One region of the Rothia sp. 11254D007BW genome, then DNA from elsewhere that is predicted to be linked to it. Evidence: riboswitches for the same ligand, from Rfam matches in the RefSeq annotation. Region 1 holds a riboswitch; the other holds the start of a gene.
The links. Region 1 has a riboswitch for S-adenosylmethionine ahead of ACEE43_RS06525 (nuclease PIN). Riboswitches for the same ligand answer to the same signal wherever they lie in the genome.
Positions count from the first base shown of each region.

Region 1 (5,278 bases):
GGTTTCTGCGGCCAGCTCTTCGAGTTCTTCCCAGAGGCCCACCTGGTGGCGGTTAATTTCGAGCGGGCCGGTCTTGTCGGTGAGCTGGGCGGCTTCGCGCAGCAGCTCTTGTAATTTCATAAACTCGGGCTGGTCGAGCGCAAAGTACTGGCCGTTACCGAGCAGCAGGTGGGTTTGGCCCTTGGCCAGGGCGGCAACAACATCGGAGAAGGCCACATGCCAGTCCCCGGCCTTGATAGCAACGCCCAAGCCGAACCAGTCGCGGCGGCGGGTGTCGTCCACCGTCACGATGATTTCGGGGGCTTCGTCGAGCTCGCGGAATTCGGGGCGGGGCCCGGTCACATCAACGCGCACACCCTCAATCTGCTCGTAGTCGGGCAGGTAGGTTTCCAGCAGGGTGCGGGTGCCCCAGTTCTCGGTGTAGTGGCGTGTGAAGGGAATGCCCGGGCGGATCCTCTTGACCTCTTTGAGCACCCGGTACTCGTGGGCGGTATCGCGCACATCGGCCCGGTCTTCGCCGGGGTAGCCCAGGGCATCAAGCCTGAGAAAATCGCTGTCATCGCCGGTGGGGTTGACCGGGTATTCCCAGTGCCAGCCGGTGTGGGCGGTGAAGGGCGGGCCGGGTTCGTCAAAGTGCACAGAGAGCACGAGGGTGGGCATGCGGACGGCCGGTAGCTCCAGTTCCTCGCTGGCAGTTGAGACAGGCAGAGCCCGGGTGAGGGCGGGGTAGTAGTCGGCAAAAAAGGCGGGGACGTCGGCGGCCGGCACGGTCACCTGTTCCCCGGATACCAGGGACTCGGCAACCGCATCCAGCGGCTCAGCTAAGGGAATGAGTACCAGCTCCGAGTCGGCGGTGAGCCAGGAGGGGCGGTCATTGGGTGCTACATCGGCGGCCTGGGCCAGAGCCGAGGGCAGGGTGGACTCCCAGCGGGCTGCCGCTGCGGCTTTCACATAGGTTTCTTGGGCTGCCCCACCCAGGGCAATAAAGCCCTGGCGGTTATTGCCCAGCTTGTGGGTGAAACCAGCTGGCAGGGTGTAGGCTCCCCAGCGCAACAGGGGAGTCAGACGTAGGGCATCGGCGGACGACCCCCGCTCAGGGACCGGTTCAAGGGCCAATTCAACCTGGGGTGCGCTCGCGATGGTCAGACCGGTTTCTTTGCCGTCCAAGAGGACGGTCAAGCCCACCTCATCGGCAGATTCCAGCATCTGCCAGAGCAAGGACGAGTCCACATTCGAGATAGAAGCCCAATCGCGGTGGGAGGAGTAGATGGACTGGGACCCGCGAATGACCGCGTAAAACTCATTGAACCAGGCGGCGTGTTCGGGGAGCAGACCGGTTCCCGCCGACCCGGCGGCAGAGCCCGAGAACTTCTCCCAGCTCAAACCGCCCTTAATCCACTTGCCGCGGGCCCCCATCATCAGGGGCCGGGCCTCCAGCGAGACGCGAGGGGCCCCGCTATTTTTGGTCCATCCGTACTTACCGGGCACCACCAGGCGCAAATCAAGCGCACCGGTCACCCGGTGGTTGCGGCTGTCATAGCTGGGGCGGGCAGCAAGAGAATGAGCCAGAGAGCGTCGCCAGGCCGGCAGGGACTGCCCGACCCGAGCACCGGCGTCCGCCTGCTCCTCGGTACCGGCACTCGCCTGCTCGCCCCGGTGTTCCCTCAGCAGATCTGCAGCCCGCTGCAGGCCCACCGTATCGGCCATCTCCAGGATTTCCTGTACCTTCTCGTCGGCGCTCGCTGTGGTCTTCCAGGTACTTGAGGACGCCGTCATAGCCCGCTTAGCCTTGGCCGTACGGTCGATTGCGGTCAGCATCAGCGCCACCGCGTGTTTGCAGTTATGGGCCACCGGGCAGGAACAGGTCGCCGAAAAAGCATAGGAGCCCGCGGTGACCTCCGCGGGGAAGGCCACCCGCGCGGTGTAGGGGGCAGAACCAGAGCCAGCCACCTGCCCCTCCAGCACTCGCGACTGCTCGTCATAGGTGTAACGAATGACGTTACCCTCGCGCATATACCGCTGCCCCCGCGTGTAGGCACCAGAGCCCACCTGACGAATAATGGCGGGGGCTGTCACCGGGATTTCAGGGAAAGAAGTAGACACAGGCACACCTTCACAACAGAGCAAATACCTAGTCTTCTAGCGTATCGCACCGCCTTACCCACAGCGCCCACGGGCTGGTTCGTCACAGTAAGAAAAATTTCTGAGACCGGTGTTTACAGAAGCGCCAACAGCGAGTTATGCTTTTACCAGCTTCAAGAGATTCAACTGTCAAGCTCCGACTTTGGTTGAACGCCAACCCCATGTTCACGGGTGGCTCGGATGACGAAGCGGTCTGCATCGCGCATTTCGGCGCTGTTTGGTGCAGGCAAGAGCAAGTTTCGAAAGGAATGCGCACTTTACGCGCAACGACGGCATGTCAAACGCTCGACCTCACGCCCACCGTCCTCACATCACCGTTCAGAAGAATATCTCTGCTGCCTCTGTACCCGCCCGCGGCGGCTACACCGCAATGAGCATCCAGGACTACACCCGCATCTCCAACGAGCGCAGCGAATTCCTTAACTTCCTGCTGGCCCCCAACCCCAGCGGTATCCCTGCAACTGAGTACGGTGTTCTGAAAGCTGCATGAGCCAGGTAGGTCTGCTTCTCGATTCCGATGTCCTTGCTGAAATCCGCAAGGCCACCCCGCACCCGCAGGTAGTGAACTGCCTGCGCCGCCGCTCCTACCGCACCATGTATATCTCGGTGCTCAGCCTCGGTGAACTCAAGGGGCTTTACCCCTACCCAGAAACCGAACGCTGGCTCGCTGAGCTCATGGACCGCTTCGACTCTCACGTACTAGAAGTCGACGCGAAGGTATCACTGGAGTGGGCCGGACGCCACGCCGAGAAGCACCTCCACCTGGTGGGTGGGCAGCGCCCCGCCCCCCTCGCCACAGCAGCCCTTGAGGGCCTGATGGCTGCCACCGCGACCGTCCACCAGCTTGAGATTATTTCGAGCAAGGCCGAGATTTATAAGTCCTGGGGCGTCCCGGCGGTGGACCCTTGGGAAGACTAGACGTTATAGCTCTACTCCAGGGTTTTGCAGGCTCACAGCGAAGCTGCTGGCTCGGCGGCTGGCGTGAATCGCTTGTGAGCGAAGCGAACCGGCGAGAGGGTCGGCAGCGAGCGTGAGCCTGGAAAACCTTTAGTAATTTCGCGTCCGCGCTATCGCGGCTGCCACCAGCCGGTGGGGTAGCACCCGTGCGGCTGCGACCGTTAGTTTGTAGGGTAAGGACGGCACACAGATCGGCTTACCTGCCGTGACCGCAGCGATACCTTCGGCAACAACCCGTTGGGGGCTCAGCCACAAAAAGTTCGGTAGGCTGGGCTCACCCTGGCCCATAGCGTCATGGAAATCCGAGCGGGTTAGCCCCGGGCAGAGGGCCGTCACATGGATACCCCGGCCCGAATACTGTAGGTGGGCCGATTCTGAGGCCACCACCAGAAAACGTTTGACCGCCGAGTAGGTGCCTCCGGGGGTAAAAGCTGCCACCGAGGCGACGTTAATAATGCGACCCCGCCCGCGCGGCAGCATGGCAACAATCGCCGTGTGCATGAGCTGGAGCGGAACCCTAGCCAGCACGTCGACCTGGTCAAGGTGGCGTTCTACGGGTGCTGCATCAAAGCTCTTGCCGAGCCCGAAACCCGCATTATTGACCAGTATCTCAACGGGGTGCTCAACCTGCTGTAGGCGCTCAACCAGGCGGGTGACGTCCTGCTCCACCAGCAAATCGGCAGGGATTACCTCAATGTCTACCGAGAATCTGTCGCGCAGCTGGCCTGCTAGGTCTTCTAGAGTCTCGACCCGCCGGGCGGTGAGTACCAGGTTGTACCCGGCTGCTGCATACTGGCGGGCAAACTCGGCGCCTATACCTGCCGAAGCGCCGGTGATCATCACATACGAAGTTTCACTGCTCATGGCTCCCACTCTACAGCCGGGGCGAGCTGGGCCGGTTATCTTCACCGCACTCTTACCCTGTATACCGGAGCCATCAGGCACACAACAGAGAAACATGACATGATGAAAGACGATGAATACCACCGCTCACCCCAAACGTTCCCTCCCTATGCCCCTGTGGCTGCAGGGCTCAGTTGAACTTGCCCTCGTGGCGCTGGCCTCTTACCTCACCGTCGTCCTGCTTCTGGTGGCGGTCTGGTACACCAACGGCTTCAACAGCAGCGGTACCCTAGCCGGTGCTGTCTCTGTGGCCGGGCACCTGTGGCTACTGGTTCACGGCGTTCCCCTGAACATGAATATCCCTGAGCAGGGGGTCTTCTCAGCGGTGACCGGAACCATGAGCCTGGTACCCCTGGGCCTCACCCTAATCCCCCTAGCTCTCTGCTACCGCTCCGGCCGCCGCCTGGCCCGCGCCAGCTACGAGGGCCAGTTCTGGCAGCCCCTGGCCGGTGGTCTTCTCGCCTACGCCGTGGTGGGCGCCGGGGTGAGCCTGCTATCCACCAACGATTTCTTCTCCACCTCACCCGTCCTTGCCGCACTGGTACCCCTCTGGGTAGCTACCCTGGGCATCATCTTGGGCGGGTACGCCGAATCGCGCTCGCTAGCCGCCATGATCGGTGTGAACGCGGCTGACTGGGTGAAGAAATTCAGCCAGTATTCCCGCTGGGCAGGCTCCTACGTCTGGGCCCTGCTGAGGGCGGCCCTGGTGAGCGTACTGGCCTTTGTAGCCGGTGGCGCCCTGCTGCTGGTGGTCACCCTCTTCTGGCACTGGGACGACGTGGTCTCCCTTTATCAGACCCTGCACGCTGGTGCCGTCGGCGGCCTAGCCCTAACCCTGCTGCAGCTGGGTCTGCTCGTGAACCTGGTGGTCTACTCCATGGCGTGGAGCTCCGGCGCGGGCTTTGCCCTGGGCACCGGCACCTCCGTTGACCTGACCGGCACCAACGTGGGGGTCATGCCCTCCCTGCCGGTGCTGGGGGCACTGCCGCACGCGTCCGAACCCTGGGGCTACCTGGCTCTTGCCGTGCCCCTAGCCGCCGGTGCCCTGGGCGGCTGGTGGTTCTTCCGCGAAGGCGAAAACCACTTTGACGAGTGGCTTTCCCTCAAGATTCGCTTCCGCTGGCTGTCCTGGCCCCTCTCTACCCTGGGGCTTGCCGTCCTGACCCTGCTGCCGACCTTCCTGCTGACCACCCTGCTGGGCTGGGCCGCTAACGGGTCGCTGGGGCTGGGACGCTTCACGGCTATCGGCCCGCACCCCCTCATCTTTGGAGCCTTC
Region 1 covers NZ_JBPWPK010000001.1:1,449,738-1,455,015, reverse strand. The annotation lists gene ACEE43_RS06530 (DEAD/DEAH box helicase) at 1-2,103, opposite strand, end outside; SAM riboswitch class IV at 2,254-2,381, shown strand; gene ACEE43_RS06525 (nuclease PIN) at 2,417-2,632, shown strand; gene ACEE43_RS06520 (plasmid stabilization protein) at 2,629-3,060, shown strand; gene ACEE43_RS06515 (SDR family NAD(P)-dependent oxidoreductase) at 3,190-3,963, opposite strand; gene ACEE43_RS06510 (cell division protein PerM) at 4,076-5,278, shown strand, end outside.

Region 2 (5,278 bases), 170 kb from region 1:
AACGGCAGGTAGCTGCACGGTGGTAAAGAGGTTGATGCCGCGGACGCCGAAGGTGCGGGCCGCTTCAACCAGCTTGGGGTCTACGTGGGCTAGGGCCGCCGAGACGGTGGTGTAGACGGGGAAGAAGGCGCCGATAGCGATGAGGGTGACCTTGGAGTTCTCGCCGATGCCGATCCAGAGCAGCAGCAGCGGCACCCAGGCCAGCGACGGTACAGCGCGTAGGGCGCCGATGGTTGGGGCGGCGAGCACCTGGGCCCAGCGGGAGAGCCCTACCCAGGCTCCGAGCACCAGCCCGAGGATAGCCCCGATGCTGAAGCCCAGAACCACGCGCTGGGTTGAGATAGCAACGTGCAGGCCGAGCTGCCCGCGTCCTGCCAAATCAAGGGCAGCGGCAACCACCTTCGAAGGGGCAGGGAGCTGCACCGCGCTAAAGACTCCGGCGGTGCTCAGGTACTGCCAGAGCGCCAGCAGAACCAGGGGAAGCAGGGCGCCGAGCCAGGGTGCCCAGCGGCGGGTGAGCAGGGGGCGGCGGGGTACCTTCGCGGACGCCGGTGTTTCGGTGCGCGCCAGACGGCGGCGGGTTGCCGGTTGGGTGGTGAGATCAGAGGTAACTGACATGATTACTCAGCCACCAGGGTTGAAATGCGGGCGGGGTCGGCCTTCTGGGCAAAGGTATCGTTGACGATGCTGCCCAGGGCGGTGTCTACTTCGTCTTGTGAGGCAACGTCGCCGGATTCAACCAGGTAGGGGCCGACCTTCTCCAGCACGGCGAGCTGCTTGTCGCCGGGTACGTTATCGATATCGAGGTAGGTGCGGTCCCAGACGACCTGGGCGGTTTCAAGCTCAATTCCGGAGCCGTCCGCCAGAATCTGCACGGCCTCTTCTTCGTTGGCGAGTGCCCAGTCGCGGGCGTATTCGTAGACGTCAACGATGGTCTGGGCGGCTTCGGGGTCGCTCTCGATGAAGTCCTCGGTGGCGTTCAGGAAGCCGTAGGTGTTGAAGTCGACGTTGCGGTAGAAGAGGGTGTTGCCGTCCTCAATTTCGGCGCTGGCCATGATGGGGTCAAGGCCGCTCCAGGCGTCTACGGTGCCCTGGTTGAGGGCGGTGCGGCCGTCTGCGTGCTGTAGCTGCTCGATGGTGACCTCATCGGGTGACACACCTGCTTCTTCAAGAGCTTGGAGCAGGAAGAAGTAGGGGTCGGTGCCCTTGGTGACGGCTACCTTTTTACCGGCCAGGTCTTTCACCGATGAGATACCGGTATCGGTGCGGGTCACCAGAGCTGACCACTCGGGCTGGGAGTAGAGGTCAATCACCTGAATGGGGGAGCCGTTAGAGCGAGCCAGCAGGGCAGCTGAGCCCGCGGTGGAACCCACGTCAATCGCACCGGAGCGCAGGGCCTCATTGGCCTTGTTTGAACCGGCTGACTGAACCCACTCGACGTCCTTACCCTGCTCTTGTAGGGCGGTCTCAAGCCAGCCCTTTTCCTTGATAATCAGGGAGAGCGGGTTGTAGGTGGCGTAGTCGATGGTGACGGTGGCGTCGCCCGCTGCTGCAGAAGTATCGGCGGTAGAAGCGTTTTCTCCTGCCAGGCACCCGGTCAGTAGTAGGGTGCCGGTTGCGAGCAGGGCAGAAGTGGTGGTGAGACGAGAAATGAGTGACATGTATGTTCCTAGTGTTCTTCGACGCCGAGTTCGGCCAAAAGTTCTTTACGCAGGGTGGCAAGCGCCGGGTTACCGCGGTCGCGGGGGCGGTGGTCGGGCACATCGACGATACGGGCGATGGTCGCCGGTGCGGACGGCTCGGGCTTGCCCAGCACGATGACCCGGTCAGAGAGGTAGAGGGCTTCTTCTACATCGTGGGTGACCAGCAGAATAGTCGCCGGGTCCTGGGCGTGAATATCGAGCAGGAGGTCCTGCATGTTGATGCGGGTCAGGGCGTCCAGAGCGCCAAAGGGCTCATCCAAGAGTAGGACACCGGGGTTCCGCGCCAGCGCCCGGGCCAGGGAAGCGCGCTGGGCCATGCCACCGGAAATCTCGCGGGGGCGGTGCTGGGCATAGTCTGCCAGCCCCACGAGGTCTAGAAGCCGGGCAACCTGCTCGCGGGCGGCGTCCTTGGGTGTTCCCTTGGGCAACCCCAGGGCAACATTCTTCTCAACGGTTCGCCAGGGCAGCAGGCGGGGTTCCTGGAAGCCAATTGCCACGCGGGAGTCCAGGCCGCGTACCGGGCTGCCATCGATGGTGACGGTACCGGCGGTCGCTGCGCCCAGGCCCGCGGCAGCCCGTAAGAGGGTAGATTTGCCGCAACCGGAGGAGCCAATAATCGAGATAATCTCACCGGGGTAGGCGGTGAAGGAGACGTTTTCCAGGACGGTGCGGGTCTCGCCGCGCTCGCCGATGAAGGTTTTGCCGACGGCCTTGAAGTCAATGTCGCAGGCGGTGAGGGTGGTGGGGGTGCGTTCTAGCGTGGGTGCGCTCATGCTTTTCTCCATCGTCTCTTGGCGTTAGCACCGACCCCTGTAATGCGGGAGGTTGCTGCGACGTCGTTGAGCCAAGTCTCTCGGTCGCTCTGGATGGTTGACGCTCTCAACGCTAGGGGCCGGTGCCGCGGCCGGGCAAGAGTATGACGCGGTATTTCGCCTGGTTACGAGTGTGACGCAGTGGGTGAAACTGACCGGAACTCGCAGGTGAGCGTAACACTGCTCAACACGTGCCACAATGTGAAACGTAGCCTCAGATGCTTGCCTCTTGGCGGGCTGCGAGGGCTACACTAAATCTCAAGATCAAGAGTCCCAACGCGAAGCTCTGGCTAGTTGGGCGGCAACCCTCTCCCGTAGCGGGGTGCCCCAGATGAGGATCAGGCAGTAATGCAAGTACGGCGCAACCAGGCGCCACCTTCGCGAAGGCTCGGCGCCTTTTACTTTTGGGTAAGGACGCCGGTGGCAGCACGGGCGCGAGGGGCCAAGCACCACCTGTGAAAGGGCCCGGTTCATGACCGAGAAGAAGCGCATCGTCGTCAACGCCTTCGATATGACCACCACTAGCCACCAGAGCTTTGGCCTGTGGCGTCACCCCCGCAACCGTGCGGATGAGTACAACACCATCAAGTACTGGACCGACCTGGCTAAGGTCTGCGAGAAGGGTCTGTTCGACGCTGTCTTTATCGCTGACGTGGTGGGTGTCTACGATGTCTACAAGGATTCAGTAGCTCCCGTGCTGAAGGACGGCGCCCAGGTTCCTGTGGGTGACCCCTTCCTGCAGATTTCTGCTATGGCCGCTGTCACCGAGCACCTGGGCTTTGGCGTGACCGCCGCTGTGACCTACAACCAGCCCTACACTCTGGCCCGTTCCTACTCCACCCTGGATCACCTGACCGGCGGCCGTGTGGGCTTCAACGTGGTGACCTCTTACCTGCAGTCTGCTGCTGAGAACCAGGGTCTGCCCGGGCAGATTGAGCACGATGAGCGCTACGAGATTGCCGAAGAGTTCCTCGATGTCTGTTACAAGCTCTGGGAGGGCTCCTGGGAGGACGGCTCGGTACCCCGCGACCGCGAAAACGGTATCTTCGCTGACCCCTCGAAGGTGCACCCCATCCTGCACAAGGGCAAGTACTTCCAGGTTCCCGGCATCGCCCTGAGTGAACCTTCCCCCCAGCGCACCCCCGTGATTTTCCAGGCCGGTGCTTCGTCTCGCGGCCAGGCTTTCTCGGGCCAGCACGCCGAGGCTATCTTTATCACCGCCCTGCGTCCCCACCTGACCAAGGTTCTGACCGAGCGTATCCGTTCTGAGGCTGAAAAGGCCGGCCGCAAGCGCGATGACGTCAAGATCCTGGCTATGCTCTCCGTTGTTGTGGACGAGACTGACGAGAAGGCCCAGGCCAAGTACGCCGAGTACCTCAAGTACCAGAATGTTGAGGCTTCCCAGGGCATTATTGGCGGCTGGAGCGGCCTGGACCTGGATCAGTTCGATGAGGATGAGGCCCTCAAGTACGTTGAGACCGAGTCTATCCAGTCCTTCCTGACCCCCTTCACCCTGCAGGATAAGGAGAAGGAGTGGACCCGCAAGGACATCGCCGAGCACTGCGCTACCGGCGGTATGGGTGCGGTTCTGGTGGGCTCCCCCCAGACCGTTGCCGATGAGCTGGAGAAGTGGATTGACGAGGGCGGCCTGGATGGCATCAACCTGGCCTACCATGTTTCCCCCGGCTCCTTTGAGGACTTCGTTGAGTTCGTCGTCCCCGAGCTGCAGAAGCGCGGCCGCTACCGCACCGCCTATGAGGGTTCCACCCTGCGTGAGAGCCTCTTCGGTGAGGGCAACAAGTATGTGGACGAGCGCCACCCGGCTGCCAAGTACCGCGGCGCCTACGCGGGCAAGCCCTCTGCTGCTGACACCCCGGCTCGTGACTTCCTCAAGCTAGCGATTGAGAACGCGGAGAAGGCAGAGGCCGCAGGCCACTAGTTCTTCTGAGATAAGGACGCCGCCCCGCACCTTCCTGCCAACGGGCAGGGGAGTGCGGGGCGACGTCCTTATCTTCTTTATGCCGTGCCGACGGTTAGAGCAGGGCGCTCCACAGGCGACAGAGGTTTTCGGCAACCTTCTGGTGGTTGGGGCGGTTGACCCACTCGTCGTAGCGCAGGCGCTTGCAGCGGGAGATGTAGTCCCGGGCTACGCCTTCGAGTTCCTGCACCATAGCCTTGCCCACGATAAAAGTGGAGACCTCAAAGTTGAGGGCAAAGGAGCGGGGGTCCATGTTGGATGAGCCGATGAAGGTGATTTCGTCGTCCACAATCATGAACTTGGAGTGCAGCACGGTGGGGCCGGGGTACTGCTGAATGTTCACACCCGAGCGGAGCAGCTGCTCGTAGTAGGAGCGCTGCCCCATAATCGGCAGGAACTGGTCACCCTTCTCGCAGACAATCAGGGTCACGTCGATACCCGAGAGTGCCATGTTGGTCAGAGCCTGCAGCAGGGTTTCTTCGGGCACGAAGTAGGGGGAGCAGATGATGATGCGTTCTTCTGCGTTGTAAATCAGGTGGTTGATCAGGCGCAGGTTGTTTTCGGTTTCGAAACCGGGGCCAGAAGGCACGATTTGGGCGAGCGGACGCTGGCCTTCCTGCCCTGCCTCTTCGTTGGCTTCGATGTCGGCGTCGATTTCATCGAGCAGGAGTTCCTTGGTTTCGGCGTACCAGTCGGAGACAAAAACCGCGTTGAGCTCGTGCACCACGGGGCCGGTGCAGAAGAAGGAGAGGTCCTTCCACTCTAGGCCCTTTTTGATGTTGCCC
Region 2 covers NZ_JBPWPK010000001.1:1,616,157-1,621,434, reverse strand. The annotation lists gene ACEE43_RS07260 (ABC transporter permease) at 1-618, opposite strand, end outside; gene ACEE43_RS07255 (aliphatic sulfonate ABC transporter substrate-binding protein) at 621-1,661, opposite strand; gene ACEE43_RS07250 (ABC transporter ATP-binding protein) at 1,670-2,476, opposite strand; SAM riboswitch class I at 2,482-2,576, opposite strand; SAM riboswitch class IV at 2,778-2,878, shown strand; gene ACEE43_RS07245 (LLM class flavin-dependent oxidoreductase) at 2,988-4,454, shown strand; gene cls (cardiolipin synthase) at 4,549-5,278, opposite strand, start outside.
Region 2: it holds a riboswitch for S-adenosylmethionine, as region 1 does, so the genes downstream of both, ACEE43_RS07250 (ABC transporter ATP-binding protein) here and ACEE43_RS06525 (nuclease PIN) in region 1, are expected to answer to the same signal.